DNA from 3 places in the Ruminiclostridium josui JCM 17888 genome. Region 1 is predicted to be linked to each of the others. Evidence: riboswitches for the same ligand, from Rfam matches in the RefSeq annotation. Region 1 holds a riboswitch; each other region holds the start of a gene.
The links. Region 1 has a riboswitch for cyclic di-AMP ahead of K412_RS0100425 (C40 family peptidase). Riboswitches for the same ligand answer to the same signal wherever they lie in the genome.

Region 1 (6,784 bases):
CTATTATAAAGCCGAGATGATATACACCGATATTTTTTCCCCATATTCCGGTCTTTTTTAGAAGTGCATTAAGTCCTATATTTTTTGTATCTGCTATTGCATTAAGGCCCTGTCTTACAAGAATCCTGTTTTCTTCTGTCAAATCAACTACATCACAAACAGTTGCAATTGCTACAAACTCATAAAATTCCGCTTCCGCCTCCCTGGGAATACACATTTGCTCATATAGTACTTGTGCAAATTTAAACGCTACTCCTGCCCCGCAAAGCAGTTTAAAGGGATACTGACAATCTGCCTGCTTCATATCTATAATGGCATCAGCTTCAGGAATAATCTCAGGTACATCATGGTGGTCTGTAACTATTACTGTCAAGCCGGATTCTTTAGCAAATTGTATCTGTTCTTTTGCTGCAATACCGTTATCACAGGTAATAATTGTATCAATTCCGTCATTTAAAGCATTTTCAACCAAGCTGTTACTTATACCGTATCCGTCCAGTATCCTGTGAGGAATGGCATAGTCAACGGTTGCCCCACACCTAGTCAAGGCCTTATATAATATATAAGTACTTACAACACCGTCAACATCGTAGTCGCCAATTATTCGTATTTTTTTATTGAGCTTAATTTTTTCTTTAACAATGGAAACACCTTTCATCATATCTTTCATTAGTTTAGGATCGTTTAACCCTTGCAAATCAGCCTTTATGTATTTTCTGGCATTATCTATATCCTTTATGCCTCTGTTTACAATAATTCTACAAAGAAGTTCGCTAATTCCCAATTCCTTTGACATTTTCTTGAAATCAAACTTAGGATTCCTTAATATCCACTTTTGCAACTCTACCTGACCCCCGTATATAGTATTACTTCATTGAGGCTATGAGAAGTTCAATCGCCGTTCTATCAGCCATTTTCCCCGTTTTTATAGACTCATCCAATTCAAGGCTGTAATACATGGCCTTTTCCAAAATACCTATTTCCATATTCCTGCTTAATCCTAGGACTTTTGAGGCAACAAAAGGTGTTAATCCCATTTGCTTTGCTGCTGCATCCTCTCTCATCCCCTGTTGCTTAAGTAATTTCATTCTGTAAACCATTCTTATTTGTCTTACAATCATGTACATTACTTTTTGCATTGGCTCCTTCAAAGCAGCCATATCATTTAACAGTTTTAGTGCTTTTGAAATGTTTCCTTCTGCTACTGCATCTGTAAGGTCAAAAATCCTGCTTTTTATAGTTTTCGTACATATTGACTGAACATCCTCTAGAGATATCTCCTGTTTATCTCCAATAAAATTCACTATTTTGTCAATTTCGTTCAGCAGTTCTGTCATGGAATATTCGCTGTTCTCAACTATATAAGATGCTGCAATAGAATCTATTGTTTTTTTATGGCTTTTAAAGACCTTTGCAACCCATTTTACAAGGTCAGCAGGTTTTTGATAAGCAAACTCTACAACAAGTCCTTTTTTCTTAACAGCATTTACCAGCTTTATCCTCTTGTCTACTTCTTGTTCCACAAATATGAGGCATGTATAAGGAGGCATATTTTCAATATAGTCTGCAAGTTTATTATTTTCTGATTTCTTGTCAGAACTATCGCCTCCGCCTTTTTTGGACTTGAAAAAGCCGGAATTTCTTGAAATAACAATCTTTTTATCACTGAAAACAGGCATTGTTTCACAGTTTTCAATAAGAGTTTCCGTATCTTTTTTTCCTTCAAGATATATATAATTTAATTCCTTGGTTTCTTCATTAACAATCAGGTCAGCTATAGTATTCATATAATATTTTATAAGATAATCTTCCTGACCATAAAAGAGGTATACATTTCGCAGTTTATTATCCTTTAATTCTTTTTTTAAAATATCAAAACTCATATTTTCCCTCTTTTTAATATATTTTATGGCATCATTAAGCTAATGTTAAACCCGTTCCCATAGCTAGTTGCGATAACTGCTCCGTTTTCGTCTGTCCTAAAAAGTTTTGCTCCATTTTTTTCAAGTATATCAATAACAAATTGGCTTGGATGTCCAAAATTATTTCTTCCTACTGAAACAACTCCATATTTTGGTTTGACCGCCATTATGTAATCATTACTAGAAGAACCTGGAGAACCATGATGTCCTACTTTTATTATGTCCGCTTTTAAATCCAGACCTTGTTTTAACATTCTTTCCTCTGAAGGAATTCCACTGTCACCTGTAAGCAAAACTTTTACATTCTTATAAACTAATTTTAGCACTAATGAGCTTTCATTCAAATCCTCTTGGGCAAGAGTGTCTAATTTATAAGGCAGCGGGTTTAATACTTCAAATACCGTTTCCTTATCAAGATTAATTATATCTCCTTGCTTACACTTAAGTACTGGAATATTTTTTTCTTTACATATTTTTTTTATCTTCTCAAATCCCCGTCCATCAGTTTCAGGTACTATAACTGTCCCCACAGACAGCTCCCTAAGCACTGCCTCAAGCCCCTCGGTATGGTCAGAGTGTCCGTGGGAAGCAATGACAATATCAACCCTTTTCGTCCCTCTGTCAAGAATATATGGTACCATAACTGACTCACCTATATCAAACTTAGATTTCGAGTTTGCTTCACGCCCTCCTCCATCAATTAATATTTTTTTACCATGAGCTGTTCTTATATATGTGCTGTCACCTTGACCAACATCTAAAAATGTTATTTCAAGGGGTTTAGGTAATAATGCTCTACCTCCGAATAAAATAATTATCAGCATAATTATTGCTATTTTAAGGTGTTTTGTGTATTTTTTGGCTTTAAAATAATTCCTGGCTTTAAATATGTAAATTATAAGCAAATAGTAAAATAGAACCATTCCCAGTGATGGTGTAGGCAATTTTAACAACGCAAATGGTATTTTAGAAGTAACTTCAGTGACAAATAATATGAAGGATAGAAATGTGTTGTTAATATATCCGATAATAACCGCAAGATATATATTAAGTAAACCTGCGAAAACCATAATAAAGCCTATTATTGTTACAAATTCAACCAAGGGCACAACTAGAATGTTAGAAATAATAGAAAATGTTGAAAAGTTGTTAAAATAATATAATGTAATTGGTATAACTCCTAACTGGGCTGCAATTGTTGCTGCAAGAGTATCTGAAATTATATTTGGAATGTATTTACACTCTGTAAAGGATTTAATCTGGGGATAGAACATAACAAGTGATAGTGTTGCACCAAATGAAAGCTGAAATCCTATATCAAATAGTGTATATGGATTAATTATCAGTAAAATAAGTGCCGAGGCTGAAATACTTGTATATATTTCCGGTTCCCGCATTATAATTCTGCCTGCCAATATAATTATTCCCATAATAACCGCCCTGACTACCGAAGCTGAAAAACCCGTCACAAATACAAATAATACAAGTACAAAAATAGTAATTATGTTTGCTTTAAAACTGCTTAATCTCAGCTTTTTAAAAATAAAAGTAAATGGAAGAATTATAAATGCTACATTCATTCCTGACGCTACCATGATGTGAGTAAGTCCGGCTTTACTGAATGCTGTAAAGGCATTTTCATCCAAGCCGTCCTTATACCCGATGAGCATACCCTCCAACAGTCCTGCTTGGTTTTTATCCAGAGAATAACTGATTATGTCTAGAACTTTATTTTTTATTGCATATCCTATTCTATGTAAGTAGCCTCCGCCCTTTTGACCAGTAACCTGAATATCTGATGTACCCTGTAAATATATTCGTCCTGAAATTCCTATAGATGCCAGATACCTTCTATAGTCAAAACCTCCAGGATTGGTTGCAGGCTTTGGTTTTTCAACAACTCCCGTAAAGCCAATTTTCGTTCTGTATCCAATTTTTATATTAAAATTGTTTACATAAACCATTATCTTATTTTTTACCTTGAATGTCTTATTTTTATAAATTACGGATTCCGTTTGCAAAATAAAATTTGACTTTCCATCTTCCGAATTCTGTACTTCGCTATCAATAAAACCTCTTACTTCTATGGGATTATCATAATATGAATTAAAGCTTCCGGTATATCGATATTCTGCATTATAGAAAAGCATTCCACCCATAATAAAAAAAGAAAGGGAGATAAAAATTACGTTTTTTAAATTGCCAAGTTTTTTAAAAAAACAGATTATAGATAACAGCATGATTGAAGAAATTAAAAGAAATGGGTTCAATCCGATACTGCTAACGAGAAGTATCCCCAAAGTAAAGGACACAGTAAATAGACAGAGCGGTCTTTTGATATTCAATACAACCTCCATATTAAATTATATAGAATTAGTAATTAGAAATTTTTAAAAATAAAAAGAAACGTTAAGAATTAAAAGTTGATATAGACCACAAAAACGTCTTATAAAAGACGTTTTTGTGGTCTATGATAAGATTTAAATCACTCTTTTTGCACCAATAAAAGTTCCCCGATATTCAGATAAACTCTGAATAAGCACTTTTCCATTGGAAGTTGATGCATGAATAAATTGGTTATTACCTAAGTAAATACCTACATGGTCTATATCGCCAGTCGATTTTCTGGAAGAAGCATCAAAGAACAATAAATCACCAGCTCTTAAAGCTGTCTTAGAAACTTTTGTACCATTTGAGTACATACTTGATGCTGAACTGTTAAGGCTAATACCAAAATTCTTGTATACGTAGCCAACATAGCCAGAGCAATCAAAGCCGCTTGGGCTCTTCCCACCATAAACATACTTTACACCAATAAACTTTTTTGCATATGCAATTATCCTGCCAACTAGAGAATCATCCTCATCGCTGACAATAGTTGCAGCTTCCGTAGAACGGGAAGTTTTTGTTGAATTCGCTGCTGAAGAAACAAATTCTTTTGAAACGTATCCAACCTTTGAACCTACTTTAACCTTGTGCCATCCAGTAAGTGTATCCAGTATTTGTACTTCTGTTCCTTTTTTTAGAGAACTAATTACTTTACTACTTGTACTGGCACTTTCTCTGAAATTGACACCATTAGCATTAATACTTCCTTTTGTGGTTACAACTTTTATGTAGTCATCAATTACCCAACCAGTCTTTCCATCAAAAGAAATCTTGTACCAACCGCTAGACTTATCAAGCACTGAAACTCTCTTATTAGAAAGTTTAGTGATGATACTTGCAGAAGTATTGGGCTCTTTTCTTACATTGACGTTAGTACCGCTAATCTGGGCTGACTGCGAAGCAGCCATAGCAGCAGAACATACCAACACAAGCGAAAAGGCAAAAATACAACCGACAAGTACCTTGGTAATCTTACCTGTCATTGGCCCCTCCTATAGTAGCGCTTCCGAAGTTAGCTGACGGGCTCGGGCAATAGGACCTCCCTACCATTCAATAAAATAAAGAATGGATTAACCCCAAATCTTGGTTCCTCCGTACCTCTTTCGAGGATTCAGCTTGTTAATTTCGTTATTATTATATTTAATTTATTACAGTTTGTCAAACTTTCAGTAATATTACAGCAATTTTTTGGTAATATTTTTGTAATATTAATGATTTTTTACACTTTCTTCCACATGATCAGGGCATGATCAGTTATTTTGTGTAAATCATAAGTTGAGTCAAATTCATATTCGGAATAACCACATTTCTCCCAAAATTTTACACCAGACATATTATTTTTGCTTACCGAAAGGCAAATAGTATTTACATTGTATGAATTCTTAAAATAATTCTCCAGAGTACTAACAACTTTTTTACCATAACCTTTAGATTGGTAGGGCAAATCAATAGCTATTGAATTTATCCAAAGTATATTTTCCTCTACATTTAAAGCACCTTTAACCAGACCTATAGATTTGCTGCTACATAAAGAATCCTTCTTTTCAAGGAAAATATCTAAAAAGAACACATTATTTTGAGATATAAACTTAAAAAGCTGACTGGAAAATACATCAAAGCTTATAAAATTATTAACTCCCGTTGCATATTTGAAACTATCTGTATTTTTGTATATTGAATATATATTTTCAATACTTTCATATTTAATATTTTTTATACGCAAATCATCACACAATATATCTATCTTTAGCATATTACCATATCCTTACTAAGCAAAAGGTACTGTATATTGAATTATACCAAACAATTCAGCATAAAGACCAATTTAAAATAGGAAATATTTGACATCTGTTACAAATAACTATATTTTAATTATATAAGCACATAAACATTTTACAAAAGACAGAGAGGATTAAAAAATGAGTAAGACATTTAACCCGCAACTATTTGAATGTTCATTCATAACTCTTAAATTGTTATTGGAAGTGTTTAAAAAAAATTTGATAGATATAACTGATTTCAAGAGCAATTCTGAGCTTAAAATCAGTTATATCCAAAGTAACCTTAAGCATATACAATCTGAAAGAAGATCATCAATTGAGTGTGTAATTCATGAATGTATGGAAATTAATCGTAGTTACTAATTTAAACTGTAAAATTGCAAAATTAAGTCATCTAATCTTTCACTAATCCTAAGAATGTCGTGTTCTGCCCATGGTTCGTTGTCCAACAAATCATAGAGCTGCTGCTTAAGACACTCGACTTCTTTGTTAAGTGTATAAATGTTTGTTTGCATTATGTAACCCCACTTCTTTTCTTTGGTAAAATACATAATTATTTTACCATTATTTTGTATTCTAGTAAATACATATCCTAAAATTTGTAAGTTCACATTCGTTGATTTTTTTGCAAAAAACAGTTTACTTTTTAAACTTTCAGTAGTATATTAAAATAAAATAGTTTGAAATTCAAAT
Region 2 (6,784 bases), 3.4 Mb from region 1:
CAGCACAAGGAGTATTACTTCTCTTACCTATAGTAAGGCCCTTGATAGTCAAGTCTTTGTCCTTTAAAATTTTCCTTAAAAGGGCTGTATTTGCTCTTATTTGCTCGTTAAAAGCCTCCTGAGGACCTCTTATTACAGTTTCAGAATTGGGCTCGCCCACATTCCTGTGTTCCCATTTTTTAGTATCGGCTGTATATGCGTATTCCAACCCATCAATAAATACAGCGCAACCGCCAAAATTGATATTACTTACAACATCTTTAAAATCTTTGGCTTTTTTTACCTGATTAAAAGGTATCAGTCTATTGAAGATAAACTCTCCTACATCCTTTACCTCTTGCTTAATATCTATATTTGATAAAATCATTAATGGCTGAAGGATATTATTACTTATAATACTGCTGTCAGTCATTCCGTCGATGAATACTATAAAAGCTTGATAATTCTCATCTTGGACTGTTATATTGAACTCTCTGTACACAACATCACTGTTTTCAGGAATATTATATATTTTTTTCATCATGCTTTTATTATTTTCTATTTCATCTGATATGTGCTCTTCAAGATATTCATCGTTAACAGGGCATTCATCAAAATAATTCTTGAACTCTTTACTATCAAAGGTGTCCATAGAGGCAGCATTTTTTGCCTTGTTACAGTCAACCGATTTTGTTTCCTCTAGTTCAAAGTCATGTTTTATACTTTTTTGGTCATATATAATGTATTTACTTAATTTCTTTACAAATCCCAATTTAAAGCTCCTTTTACATAAATTTTGCCTAGGTTTAGTTTAAGTTTATATGTATTATTTTATTTTATGGTTACTTATATGCATTATTTATATGGGTTAAGTAACTTTGATATTTATTGTCAAATCTGTAACCAATTTTTAACCTTAGTTTATTGATTTTTACCTTGTTAATTGAGTCCCTATGTTCTATCATATATACTATACTAACAAATGAAATAATTACTTTCGGCAGGTGAAGTTTATGGGCAAAAAAATAATTTCAGTTATAGTGGCACTAATTCTAATATTGAATTGTATTCCGGTTTTTGCATGGGCGCCAGCTGAAGGCCTAACTTCCAGCTCTGTAGTCCTAATGGATACCGTAAGGGGACAAGTTCTTTTTGAAAAAAATGCTTATAAGCATTTATCACCTTCGGTTATGTGTAAACTTATGACTGCTCTTGTTACCATTGAAAAAACAGATTTAAATGCAAAGGTTACAATCAGTAAAAATGCCGCCAGCTATAATGGGCTCAATCTTGTGGTAGGAAATCAGTATACTGTTGAGGATTTACTTTATGCCGTAATTCTTTCACAGGGAAATGACGCAGCTGTAGCCCTTGCCGAATATGTAGGTGATGGTGATATCCAAAAATTTGTCAACTATATGAACACAAAAGCTAAAGAGTTATCTTTAAAAGATACATATTTTGTAAATCCAACAGGTCTTTTTGATAAAGAGCAATATACTTCTGCCAATGATATTGCTTTACTTATAAAAGCAGCAATATCAAATAATACATTTAATATGATATTTGGTGCTAAAGGTTTTGGCTGGCTTAATGGGAACAATTCTTCCATTTTAACAAACCAAAATACCCTTTTTTGGAGTTATAAAGGTGTTGATGGCGGAAAATTAGGTACAAATACAAACCCTCAGAGTTTTTCTGTGGTTACTACTGCTTCTCAAAATGATAAACGACTTATTGCTGTAGTATTCAACACCAGTAAAGAAAATGCTTTTTCCGAGACTACAAAACTTTTTGATTACGGGTTTTCCAAGTTTTATACGGGAGTACTAGTTCCAAAAAATATCCCCCAAAGAAGTATAGAAGTGGATAACATTAAGATTGATTTGATAAGTAAAATAGATGTTTATTACACCTATCCGGTTGGAGACAGCTTTATTAAAGATATAAGCTTTATACAAAATGAAAAGTTGCATCTTCCGATTAATACCGAAACTATTGCAGGTGTCCTAAAATACACACTTAATGATAATACTGTAATAGAAGTTAATTTATATTCGGACAAGACTGTATCAGCCCCTGAGGATTACAAAACAAAAATAAAAGATATTGTCACAGAAAACAGGGATTTGGTGATAATCGTAGGTATTCTTGTAGTCATTGAACTTATTCTAATAATAAACAATATAATAAAGTTTATGTTTAGAGCCAAAAAAACAAGAACCCAGCAGTAGCAGGGTTCTTATTTTTAGTTTGAAGCCGGTTTGGCATTATATTTGTTGTGGCGCTTTGACGACCATTTGTTGTTATTTTCAATATAAGTTTTTAATACTTTTTCTAAATCTAGTACATCTTTCATTTCGTAGTACCCTGATTTTTTATGAATAAATTTCGCTGCACTTATGGCTCCCTGTGCAAATACTTTTCTTGAAAATGACTCATGACTAATTTCTATTTTGTCTTCCTGACCTACAATCATTACTTCATGCCTACCTATTACTCCTCCGGCCCTTACTGAATTTATAGGTATGTCCTTATGGGAAACTACAACTCCCTTGTTTAGAAGACCACTCTGTATTTCTCCAGCTATTTTTTTCGCTGTTCCAGATGGTGAATCCAATTTGTTTTTATGATGCATCTCTGTAATCTGAAAATCATAATTACTTAGTATGCTTGCTGTAAGATTCGACAGCAGCATCAATACATTTACACCCATAGTTATGTTTGGTGCATAAACAATGCCGTTTTTGAATTTTCTGCAAATTACATACAGCTTTTTTAGCTGATAATCTGTAAAGCCCGTAGTTCCTACTACAATATTTATCCTGTATTTTGAGAATATTAAAGCATTTTTCAATGCTGATTTTGGATTTGAAAAATCAATAACAACGTCCGGTTTGTTCCTGAATATTACTTCCTCAAGTTTATCAGATCCCGTAACTGTTATTCCAGTTTTATTCATTCCAAGAATTTCGCCCAAATCCTTATTTAAAGATTTGCTGTTCGGACTGCAAACAGCAGAAACAAGCTGGATTTCATTTTGTAATAATATAGTCCGTGCAATTTCCTTTCCGGTGCGACCCAAGCCTGTGATACAAACTTTCATCAAATAAGTTACCTCCCCTTTCAAATATAAAGTAAGATTTAAAATTCAATAATTAAAGTTTGAAGAAAATGAATAAGGATTAAACTTAAAAATGCTACAGAAAACTGTAGCATTGGTTGGAAAATTACAAAATGTAAAAATTCACTTTCTCCCCAACGCTTACGAAGTTAGCTGCCGGATTCGGGTTGTAAGAGACTAACCCTTCCTGGTTACCCAGGATTCACCCCATTTAATGGTTCCCCCGCTTATAGCATTAAAACGCTATAATTCAGCGATAAATTATTAATTTTTTGACTTCAATCCATTTTCAGTATATACCAATTTTATAAATAAGTCAATATTTCCTAATTTTTATTAAGTTTCTTTTGTTTAAGCCGATTTGTTTATAATAGATTCACTAATCTTCCCGTTTCCTATCTTTACGAGATACACATCATAATATTGCTGTCCAAGCTCATATGCAAACTTCTTATCTAATACTGCAAAATCAAATCTGTTTTTACCTTTTATTGCGCTTCCCGTGTCCATAGCAATAGTATATCCTAACCCCTTAATATAGAATATTGTTCCATAAGGCCAATGTGTGTTATCTATTGCTATGGATACACCAGGTACTATTGGCTTACCTGAGCTGGTTATGCCCTTGTTATTGCCGCATTCCTCAGCACATGGAGTGTATGCCGTACCGAGAAATTTACCAAGATACTTTCTGTTACTGATATTTTCGGGAATGTCACCACTGAATATCTTGTATGATTGAGGTTTTACACCTACTGCTGCAGCCTTTTTAAGTGACTTTTGAAGCTGAAGATTATCATCTGCTAATTCCCTTTTTGCAGCTTCCAATTGCTGATTTTGTTTTTTCAGCTCTTCAAGCTGTTTTTTAATCTCTTCATTTTGTTTCTTTAGGTCGTTGTTAAGTTTACTGAGTTCATCACTTTGAGATTTATAATTATTTGTGTTTGCTGTTAATTCTTGATTTGATTTCATAATAAGCATGGATTGAACACATTCATTATTATATTTTTCTTTGTACTGATTTACTACATTGTTTACTCTGATACAGAAAAAAGCTAGTAAAGTACTTATCAATACCAAAGCTATAGTTAACACCTTGAGCATCCAAATATCTGTGGACTTTTTTTGGTCTTTTTCAGTCATATATGCGAACTCCTTATTAATTAAATTAACCTAATATGGATTATTTTCCAAATTAGCAGTATTTATACATGTAGAATAACATTATTTTATTTGGGGACAATGACTTTGGGTGATATTATGTTTAATTTTATAAAAAAAGTTATAACTTTATTTTTATCTTGCCTCATTATCCTATGTCCTGTCAGTCTACAGGCTAAACCGATAAATTATAATCTTGCAGTGCAAGTAACAACAGAATTCCTTTGTGCCAAAATTAAATCTGTCGTGTCTCACAATGTTGATGAGATAGACATATATTTTTCAAATAAAACCGAAGCCACTCAAAGAAATTTGTTATTTATAAAAAAGCAGCTGTTAGAGGATTATATAATTGCTTATGCTTCCAACGATTACATAATAGAAAAGGTTAATCCTAAGGTTAAAATAGATAAAACTCTTTTTGTTGATAATTGTGCATGCATTAAGGCAACCTTGACAGCAGATATTTACTGGAATGCTGCAAATCCTTCCGGTAAACCAATAAAAGGCCTAAAATCAGAAGTACATTTAATAACATTATCATTTGACAACGGTGTTTGGAAAATCACACAAGATAAATTTCAAACAAAAAAAGGCAATTCCGACAAACTAACCAGAGATAACCTCTCTGACTTATATAATCAAATTCTTACACTAAAATCTGAGGCAGAAAAAGCATTGAAAAAAGCATATAATAGCAAATCTTCAAGATTAGTACCATACAATACCCAATGGAAAACATCATACATGTGCACTTCCAGTGTGAATAATGATGAATATAATAGAGATAAAGTCTACAATTGGGCATACAATCATTGGAACAATTACTCAAAGGAATACATCAATTTCGGTGATGAAAAGTGGAAAGGCGGTGACTGCACTAATTTTGTTTCCCAATGTTTAAGAGCCGGGGGTGCTGTCAATGACAAGACCGGAGCCTTCCAATGGTATTATAGCAAAAAAGGAGCTCTGGCAACCCCAAATGATGATTATTCTTGGACCTGGAGTACTGCCAGAGGACTTAACAGCACCCTGTTAGGTAATTTTAAAAATAATGAATTTGGTCCAAAAGCTACTCAGAAAGTAATTGTGGGAGATAATCAATATACTGCATCAATAGGTAAATATATAGTTCCCGGCGATATTATACAGTATCACTGGAAGAATAAATCATTCATTTCACATGCAGCCATTATTGTAGGAATGGTTTATAATAGTGGAAAAGAAAGGTATGAGCCTGTCATAGCAGAACATACTGAAGATTCATGGTTTACCCCATGGACAAACAATGCATACAAAACATACTTTGTTCATATTACAGGTATAAATTAATCTATCTTATCTTTCAGTTAACAATTATTATATAATTAAATAATATAAAATAAGCCAAAGGAGATATTTATCATGAGTAAAAGAACTGACTATATTAGCTGGGACGAATATTTTATGGGAATAGCCGTTTTATCCGGGAAAAGAAGCAAAGACCCATCTACTCCAGTTGGTTCTTGTATTGTTGACGGGAAAAATAACAGAATTTTAAGTGTTGGTTATAACGGATTCCCCTTTGGATGTTCTGATGATGAATTTCCATGGGAAAGAGAAGGAAATATTCTTTGTACCAAATATCCTTATGTCGTACATGCTGAACTTAATGCAATTCTAAATAACAGAGGAGTTTCACTTGAAGGCAGTAAAATTTATACCGCCCTCTTTCCCTGTAACGAATGTGCAAAGGCTATAATTCAATCAGGTATAAGGGAAGTAATCTACTTAAGCGATAAATATGCTGATACAGATAGTGTTAAAGCATCCAAAAGGATGTTTGATAAAGCAGGTGTTGTATTTAGAAAATTGGAAACTGATATTAAAGAAATAACCTTAACATTTTGAAAAAGCCAGAGCCTGTTAACTCCGAATGTGCACTGACGGAAAGCTTTGCCAGCAACCTATTTTTAGGACTTATGCGGTTATTACACCTTCCGTCAGTAATTTCACCCGGCACAACACTAACTGAATATATTGCAAACTGTTTATTCCCAGCAAGTTATCAGTTGAAAATGTCTCTTTCAAGAATTTTTTATTCTCCGATAATTTTCACAAGTACTCTTTTTTCTCTCTTTCCGTCATACTCGCCATAAAAAATCTGTTCCCATGTTCCAAAATCCAACTTGCCGTTAGTAATTGCTATAACTGCTTCTCTCCCCATTATTTGCCTCTTTAAATGTGCATCTGCATTGTCTTCATAACCGTTATGGCTATATTGACTATAAGGTTTTTCAGGCGCAAGTTTTTCAAGCCATTTTTCAAAATCGGCATGAAGCCCCGCTTCGTCATCATTTATAAAAACACTTGCAGTAATGTTCATTGCATTAACCAAAACCATTCCTTCTTTAATGCCGCTTTCATCAATACACTGCTGAACCTGGTGTGTTATATTTATATAAGCTCTTCTTCGTGGTATATTAAAAAATAACTCTTTTCTGAAAGATTTCATAGAATAAACCTCCTGTATAAATTTAA
Region 3 (6,784 bases), 210 kb from region 1:
CTTCATGATTTAAGACGTATAAAACATGATCAAATGAATCACCTTTCTGTCTTATATGCTATGCACCAAATGAACAAGTATGAAGCGGCTGCTTCATATCTAAAAGAAATAATAGGAACAAGTCAAAGTATAGGAAATACCGCTATATATAACATTAAGAATGCCGGACTATTCGGATTAATATCCTCTAAAGTAAACTATGCCAATAGCCTTGGAATTAGTTTTAACTTGGATACCATCGGAGAAGTTGATTCTATTCCCAATATTAAAATTTCTGATTTATGTGAAGTAATAGGCATTTATCTTGACAATGCATTGGAGGAGGTTTTAAGTAACGGAAAACTTAAGCTTGATATGAAAATTTTAAGTACAGATGAGAGTCTTACAATTAGAATAGAAAACGAATGCGTTAAAACACCAAACACGAAAAGTTCATCAAAGGGAGCAGGACGTGGAAACGGGTTAGTCATTGCAAATAAAATACTTGCTTCATATAAAAATATTTCAAGTTCTACTATATTTGATGAAAAAAGAATGGTATTCGCACAAGTTATTAGAATAGCAAAAGAGGCTTAATAGCCTCTTTTTGCTTACTTGAGTAATGATTTTGGGCATTCTTTTTGATAATAAGACCAAAACCAGCATGCACCTGCAGACGCAGTAGCTGCAAATACTCCGATTAGAGATAGAACAGTTAGTACCAGTAATTTAATTTTACCCTTCATGTAATTATCCCACCCCTCTTATTTTTTGTTAATCTATACACTATAGGTGTAATATTAACCGCTGATATTAGTGTAATTACTGAAATGATATTTGAGTAAATGTCAGGAACTATAAGTGTAATAACAAAGCATATTGCTAATAAAATACTACCCTTTATCCTTAACTCCTTTTTTCTTTTCTCAGTTACAATTGGTTTTGACGTCAGATCTGCAGGTGCGTATAAAAATGTCAAAATCCCTGATATAGCAAATAAAACTATATTTAAGAATTTAATATTAAGAATCTGTGCCAGATATACAGTACCGAATATAAATAAAAAGTGAGTGATTACACATCCAATTTGCGTTTTTGCATGTACTCCTCCTAAGTAGGATTTGTTTAATGAGAAAACTATTACAGCAACTACCGCATACTTCAATTGTCCCAGAAATAAAGCTGTAAGTAACACTGCAAGTAATTTCAAACCATCTGCAAAAGCCATATACAAACCATAATCAATTTGCTCAGCTTTTTCTTCTGAGATTCCCGGAATATTTAAAACAATCTCATTAGTGATTTTCTTTGTTATTTCCTCTAGCACCCAATCACCACCACTTACATTTTACACCATTATATACTATTTTTCTTTCTTTGTCGATATTTTTTTCCCAATATTGATATGCAATACCACTCATTATGACAAAGAGCATATATTCCATAATATTAAAATTAAGTGCCAAATGCTACATTTATTTGCTTATGCATCGTATAATTTTTTATAACCATGCCATAATTTGTCCTAAATTATACATATTTCTTTCTACTTCTTCATCATTAAGCTGTATTCTAATCCTTTTGCTACTGTATATCAATTTTATTTTTTTTGCATTTAATCTATTTTGTTACTTTTTTATAATTAAGTGTATTTAAAACCATGCTACAATCTGAAATTGATTAAGTCAAGCTACATTTATTCGCGCACAAAATTACAGCCTGCAAAGACTCTTTTTTGCAGGCTGTATGCTTATGAAACCCCTATAAGAATTTGAACATTAAATTTAAAATCACGCGGTTTTGTTGTTCCTGTACCTCCTCTTGTTAAGATTACACTTCTGTTTGTACCTAACAATATGTATTGAAGGAGCACTTGCTCTAAGTTTTACCCCAAACTTGTTACCCTGCTTGATAATCTCAGGTTCTTCCAACGTGAGTTCTTCCATATGCGGTGAGACCATACCATACCCCTTAACCTTAACTTCATGTAAGGCATATTCTACTCTGTCATATTCCTTCTTTATTCTTGCAAGATCTTTTATAAGACTTATAAGTTTATGCTCACCCTCTATTTCTATTCCTGACTCTTCACTTAAAATCTTATACAAAAGTCCATCAGCAGCCGATAAATCGATTAATACAGTGCCTTCTCCTAGACTTACCTTATCTATAGCAGCCCTTTTGACAAATTCATATTGTTCAAAAGAAGGCAGAGCGTCCTTTATTGCACGTATTTTCGTAGCTGCTTTAAAAGTATTCCTGATTGAGTCAATAATATCTGCTTTTAGCCAATGAGAATCATCCAAAGCTTCCACCCATCTCGGTATATTTATACCTATTTCACAGATAGGGAACTCGTGCAGAACCTTTTCCATAATCGTATCAACATCATCAATTCTCATCTGCAGACAATCCATTGCAATTACGGTTACACCGTACTTTTGCTCCAACTCGTCACGCAATTTCAGTGTCTCTGAATCCCTGGGATTTGTTGAATTAATAATCACTACAAAAGGTTTATTAATAGCCTTTAGCTCTGTTATTACTCTTCTTTCAGCTTCAACATAATCCTCTCTTGGAATTTCAGAAATTGAGCCGTCTGTTGTGATTACAATACCTATGGTTGAATGTTCATTGATTACTTTCTTAGTACCAAGCTCAGCTGCTTCCTCAAAAGGTATCTGACGATCAAACCACGGTGTTGAAACCATTCTCGGTGCATCATTCTCCAAATGTCCCATTGCACCTTTTACCATGTAACCCACACAGTCAATCATTCTTACTTTAATCTGCACATTTTCGTCAATAACAACTTCTACTGCTTCATTGGGGATAAATTTAGGTTCAGTGGTCATTATAGTTCTTCCGGATGCACTTTGCGGAAGTTCATCTATTGCCCTCTCTTTTTGATATGTGTTCTCTATATTTGGGATAACCAACAATTCCATGAACCTTTTAATAAAAGTTGATTTTCCCGTTCTTACAGGTCCCACAATTCCTATGTAAATATCCCCTTGAGTTCTTTCAGCTATTTGCTGGTATATGTTGAATTTATCCACCTTTAGAACCCTCCCCTATATTGTTACACGTCCCGTTACGGACTATGTATATTGTCTTTTTCAATATTAAATATATGTCCGAAAACAGTTATTATTACAAAAAAATAAATTTATTGAAAAATGTGTTTATATACTGAAAACGTTGGGACGACTGATGTAAATCACGACAACCTATTTTCACAAGACGGGAATTGACATTAACAAACATTCCACGATATAATTTTTTTATATAAAGGCTGAATCCTCATTAAATGAGGTACGGAGGAACCAATTTTGGGGCTAATCTGAAAAAGATAATTAGTAAGTGTACATACATATAATCATATTTGTCTTTTTCGTAGGGCGTCCTATTACCCGAACCCGACAGCTAACTTCGGAAGCCATAAATAGGAGGCTAAAATGTTACAACTAAAGAGAATGATTTCCGGTGCAGCAACCATTGTGTTGTGCCTGGGATTGTTTGCATTTTCATCTTTTGCTGATGAAATTCAGACTGGAACAGTTTCCGCATCTGTTCTAAATCTCCGAAGTGAACCCGGAACAACTTCAAAGGTCTTAGGAAGTATGACCCGAGGGGACAAGCTCAGTATTCTTGAAAGTTCTGGTGATTGGTTAAAAGTAAAAACATCAGATGGTAAAACAGGTTGGGCTTTCAGTCAATATGTTGTTCTTTCCAAAATTTCTGATGCCAAAACATCAGACAAGCAGTCTGAAAATTCTGCTGACCAATCAGAGCAGATTGTGAATTTTGCAAAAACTTTATTGGGTACAGAGTATGTTTATGGAGGTACAACTCCTAAGGGCTTTGATTGCTCAGGATTTGTACAGTATGTTTTTAAGCACTTTGATATTTCATTAGAAAGGGTAGCTTCCAAGCAGGCAACCCAAGGCAGTAGTGTTTCAAGTCAAGACCTGAGTGCAGGTGATTTAGTTTTCTTTGACACAGATGGAGGTCACAACAGTATTAGCCATGTAGGGATATACATTGGCAACGGACAATTTATCCATGCGGCATCAGGAAGCTCTACACGAAAAGTTATAATTTCTGATATGACTTCCGGGTATTATGCAAACAATTTCATGAAAGCAAAACGAGTTATAGTATAATTTTGTGGCTGCTCTTTTTGAGCAGTTTTTTTCTTAGCTAAAAAGGGCTGTCTTCCAATAAGAATTGGATGGCAGCCCTATCATCAACATTACATTTCTGTTTTTTTATCTCTTGTCATTAATGCTCCTACAGCACTTCTGGGGTCTTTACCTTCAAAAAGTATTTTATATGCTTGTTCAGTTATAGGCATTGAAACACCAAGTTTTTTGGCCAGCTCATATGCAGGCTTTGTAGTTGCTACACCCTCCACTACCATATTTACTTCATCCAATGCCTCCTGTACGCTCTTTCCCTGCCCAATCAAAATACCGGCTCTTCTATTTCTGCTATGCATACTCGTACATGTAACTATCAAGTCGCCTACTCCCGTAAGGCCCGAAAAAGTGTCAGCATGCCCTCCCATGGCTACACCCAATCTGGATATTTCTGCAATTCCTCTTGTCATAAGAGCGGCTTTTGTATTGTCACCATATCCCAGGCCATCTGATATTCCAGCACATAATGCAATAATATTTTTAAGTGCTCCTCCCAGTTCAACCCCTACTACATCGGTATTTGTGTAAACTCTGAAATTCGGAGTCATAAACAAATCCTGAAGGAACTCAGCAATTTCTATTTTTTCACAAGCAGCTACTACAGTAGTAGGTATATCCCTTCCTATTTCTTCTGCATGGCTTGGTCCTGATAATACTGCCACGTTGTTATTAGGCAGTTCTTCTTTCATTATTTCTGCAAGCAACTTACAAGTTTCATTTTCAATTCCCTTAGAGCAGGTAACAACAATAGTATCCTTTGATATAATGCCAGCAAGAGTTTTACAGTTCTGCCTTGTAGTCTGTGACGGAACAGCCAGCACAACTACTTCTGCCTCTTTGCATGCCTCTTTAATATCATTGGTAAATTCAACACTTTCAGGAACTTTAACTCCAGGCAATCGTGTAATATGTTCCCTGTTTTTCTTTAACATTTCTATTTCTTCTACCATAGGTGACCACAATCTAACCTTGTTACCGTTCTTAGATAACAATACTGCCATTGCTGTACCCATGCTTCCCGCACCAACAATTGCTATATTTCTATTCATGTTTGCCTCCCTATATCAATAAAGTTATATTCAAACTTTTTTCTTTTCACCGATTTTTGATTCTGTTCCATTCAAAAGTCTCTTAATATTCCCATTATGACGGGCAATCGCTAATATTGACAGTATTGCCGCAAAAATAATAAAAACCAAACCGTTACCTTTTATAGCAGCAGCTATTGGAAAAGCTACACATGCCAATATTGATCCCAGTGATACATATCTGGTAATAGCTACTATTATAACAAACAAACCCAAAAGAATAAGGCCAAGTTTCCAATCCATCATCATTACTACTGAAAATGAAGTGAGAATACCCTTTCCGCCTTTAAACCCGAAGTATATTGGCCAGTTATGACCTGCTATAGCAGCAATACCACCAACCATACCACCCATCCCTGAAATATACAATTTAATTGAATCATCAGGTATAGAAGTAATAATCAAGTTACCAATAATATATGATAAAACTCCTTTAATAATATCTCCGATTATTACAAGAACAGCTGCAGTTTTCCCAAGTGTCCTCAATGTATTTGTCATTCCAGCATTACCACTGCCATGCTTACGTATATCAGTTCCGTAAATTTTTCCCACAACAATGGAAGTGTTCAAGCTTCCAAGGAGATATCCTATAATTATAACCAATAAAATCTTTATTAAAAAAAGACCCATCTTTCCCTCCATAAGCCTAACGGCTAAAAATCATTAAAAAGATATAATTCCAATCTGTCTGCAATGCTAAGACTAATCTTCTTTTTCACGTTGCCTATGGATAAATCTTATAGGAGTTCCTTCAAATCCGAAATTCTTCCTCAGCTGATTTTCCAAATATCGCTCATAGGAATAATGGAACAATTCCAAATCATTGACAAATACAACAAATGACGGTGGCTTTATACCAGACTGAGTCATATAGTATATTTTCAGTCTCTTACCCTTGTCTGAAGGAGGCTGAACCATTGCAACTGCTTCATTTACAAGATCATTCAACATTCCTGTAGAAATACGGAAGGATGCCTGGTCGGCAACAAATTTGATAAGCTCATAAATTTTATTAACCCTTTGTCCGGTTTTAGCAGATATAAATAGAACCGGTGCATATGTCATAAATCCAAGTTTCTCATGTACTACTTTTCTGTATTCCTCAAGTGTGCCTGTCTGCTTTTCAATCAAATCCCATTTATTTATAACTATAATTGATGCTTTTCCCTGCTGATGTGCATAACCTGCAATCTTTGTATCCTGTTCAGTTACACCGTCTTCGGCATCAATCATAATAAGACATACATCTGCACGTTCAATGGCAGTCCAAGACCTAATTGTACTATATTTTTCAATAGCTTCGTTGATTTTGCTTCTTTTTCTTATTCCGGCTGTATCAATAAAAGTGTACTTCTGTCCATCCTTTTCCACATGAGTATCAATAGCATCTCTTGTAGTCCCCGGAATATTACTTACAATAACTCTGTTTTCACCAAGAATTGTATTTATTAATGAGGATTTTCCTGCATTAGGCTTTCCCACAACGGCTACCTTTATAACATCCTCATCCTC

Region 2: another riboswitch for cyclic di-AMP. It lies ahead of dapB (4-hydroxy-tetrahydrodipicolinate reductase); the one in region 1 lies ahead of K412_RS0100425 (C40 family peptidase).
Region 3: another riboswitch for cyclic di-AMP. It lies ahead of K412_RS0101455 (C40 family peptidase); the one in region 1 lies ahead of K412_RS0100425 (C40 family peptidase).

Annotation. Positions count from the first base shown of each region.
Region 1 is NZ_JAGE01000001.1:85,033-91,816, forward strand. Features, by position in the region: gene recJ (single-stranded-DNA-specific exonuclease RecJ) at 1-841, opposite strand, end outside; gene holA (DNA polymerase III subunit delta) at 867-1,883, opposite strand; gene K412_RS0100420 (DNA internalization-related competence protein ComEC/Rec2) at 1,907-4,267, opposite strand; gene K412_RS0100425 (C40 family peptidase) at 4,403-5,293, opposite strand; cyclic di-AMP (ydaO/yuaA leader) riboswitch at 5,298-5,437, opposite strand; gene K412_RS0100430 (GNAT family N-acetyltransferase) at 5,530-6,063, opposite strand; gene K412_RS0100435 (hypothetical protein) at 6,230-6,454, shown strand; gene K412_RS0100440 (aspartyl-phosphate phosphatase Spo0E family protein) at 6,451-6,606, opposite strand.
Region 2 is NZ_JAGE01000001.1:3,459,270-3,466,053, reverse strand. Features, by position in the region: gene K412_RS0115660 (spore germination protein) at 1-751, opposite strand, end outside; gene K412_RS0115655 (D-alanyl-D-alanine carboxypeptidase family protein) at 993-2,213, shown strand; gene dapB (4-hydroxy-tetrahydrodipicolinate reductase) at 2,228-3,085, opposite strand; cyclic di-AMP (ydaO/yuaA leader) riboswitch at 3,227-3,369, opposite strand; gene K412_RS0115645 (3D domain-containing protein) at 3,455-4,246, opposite strand; gene K412_RS0115640 (amidase domain-containing protein) at 4,364-5,596, shown strand; gene K412_RS0115635 (deoxycytidylate deaminase) at 5,669-6,154, shown strand; gene K412_RS0115630 (secondary thiamine-phosphate synthase enzyme YjbQ) at 6,342-6,758, opposite strand.
Region 3 is NZ_JAGE01000001.1:299,530-306,313, forward strand. Features, by position in the region: gene K412_RS0101435 (sensor histidine kinase) at 1-576, shown strand, start outside; gene K412_RS22870 (AgrD family cyclic lactone autoinducer peptide) at 591-725, opposite strand; gene K412_RS0101445 (accessory gene regulator ArgB-like protein) at 722-1,306, opposite strand; gene spoIVA (stage IV sporulation protein A) at 1,770-3,038, opposite strand; cyclic di-AMP (ydaO/yuaA leader) riboswitch at 3,263-3,435, shown strand; gene K412_RS0101455 (C40 family peptidase) at 3,438-4,145, shown strand; gene K412_RS0101460 (NAD(P)H-dependent glycerol-3-phosphate dehydrogenase) at 4,235-5,230, opposite strand; gene plsY (glycerol-3-phosphate 1-O-acyltransferase PlsY) at 5,261-5,902, opposite strand; gene der (ribosome biogenesis GTPase Der) at 5,975-6,784, opposite strand, start outside.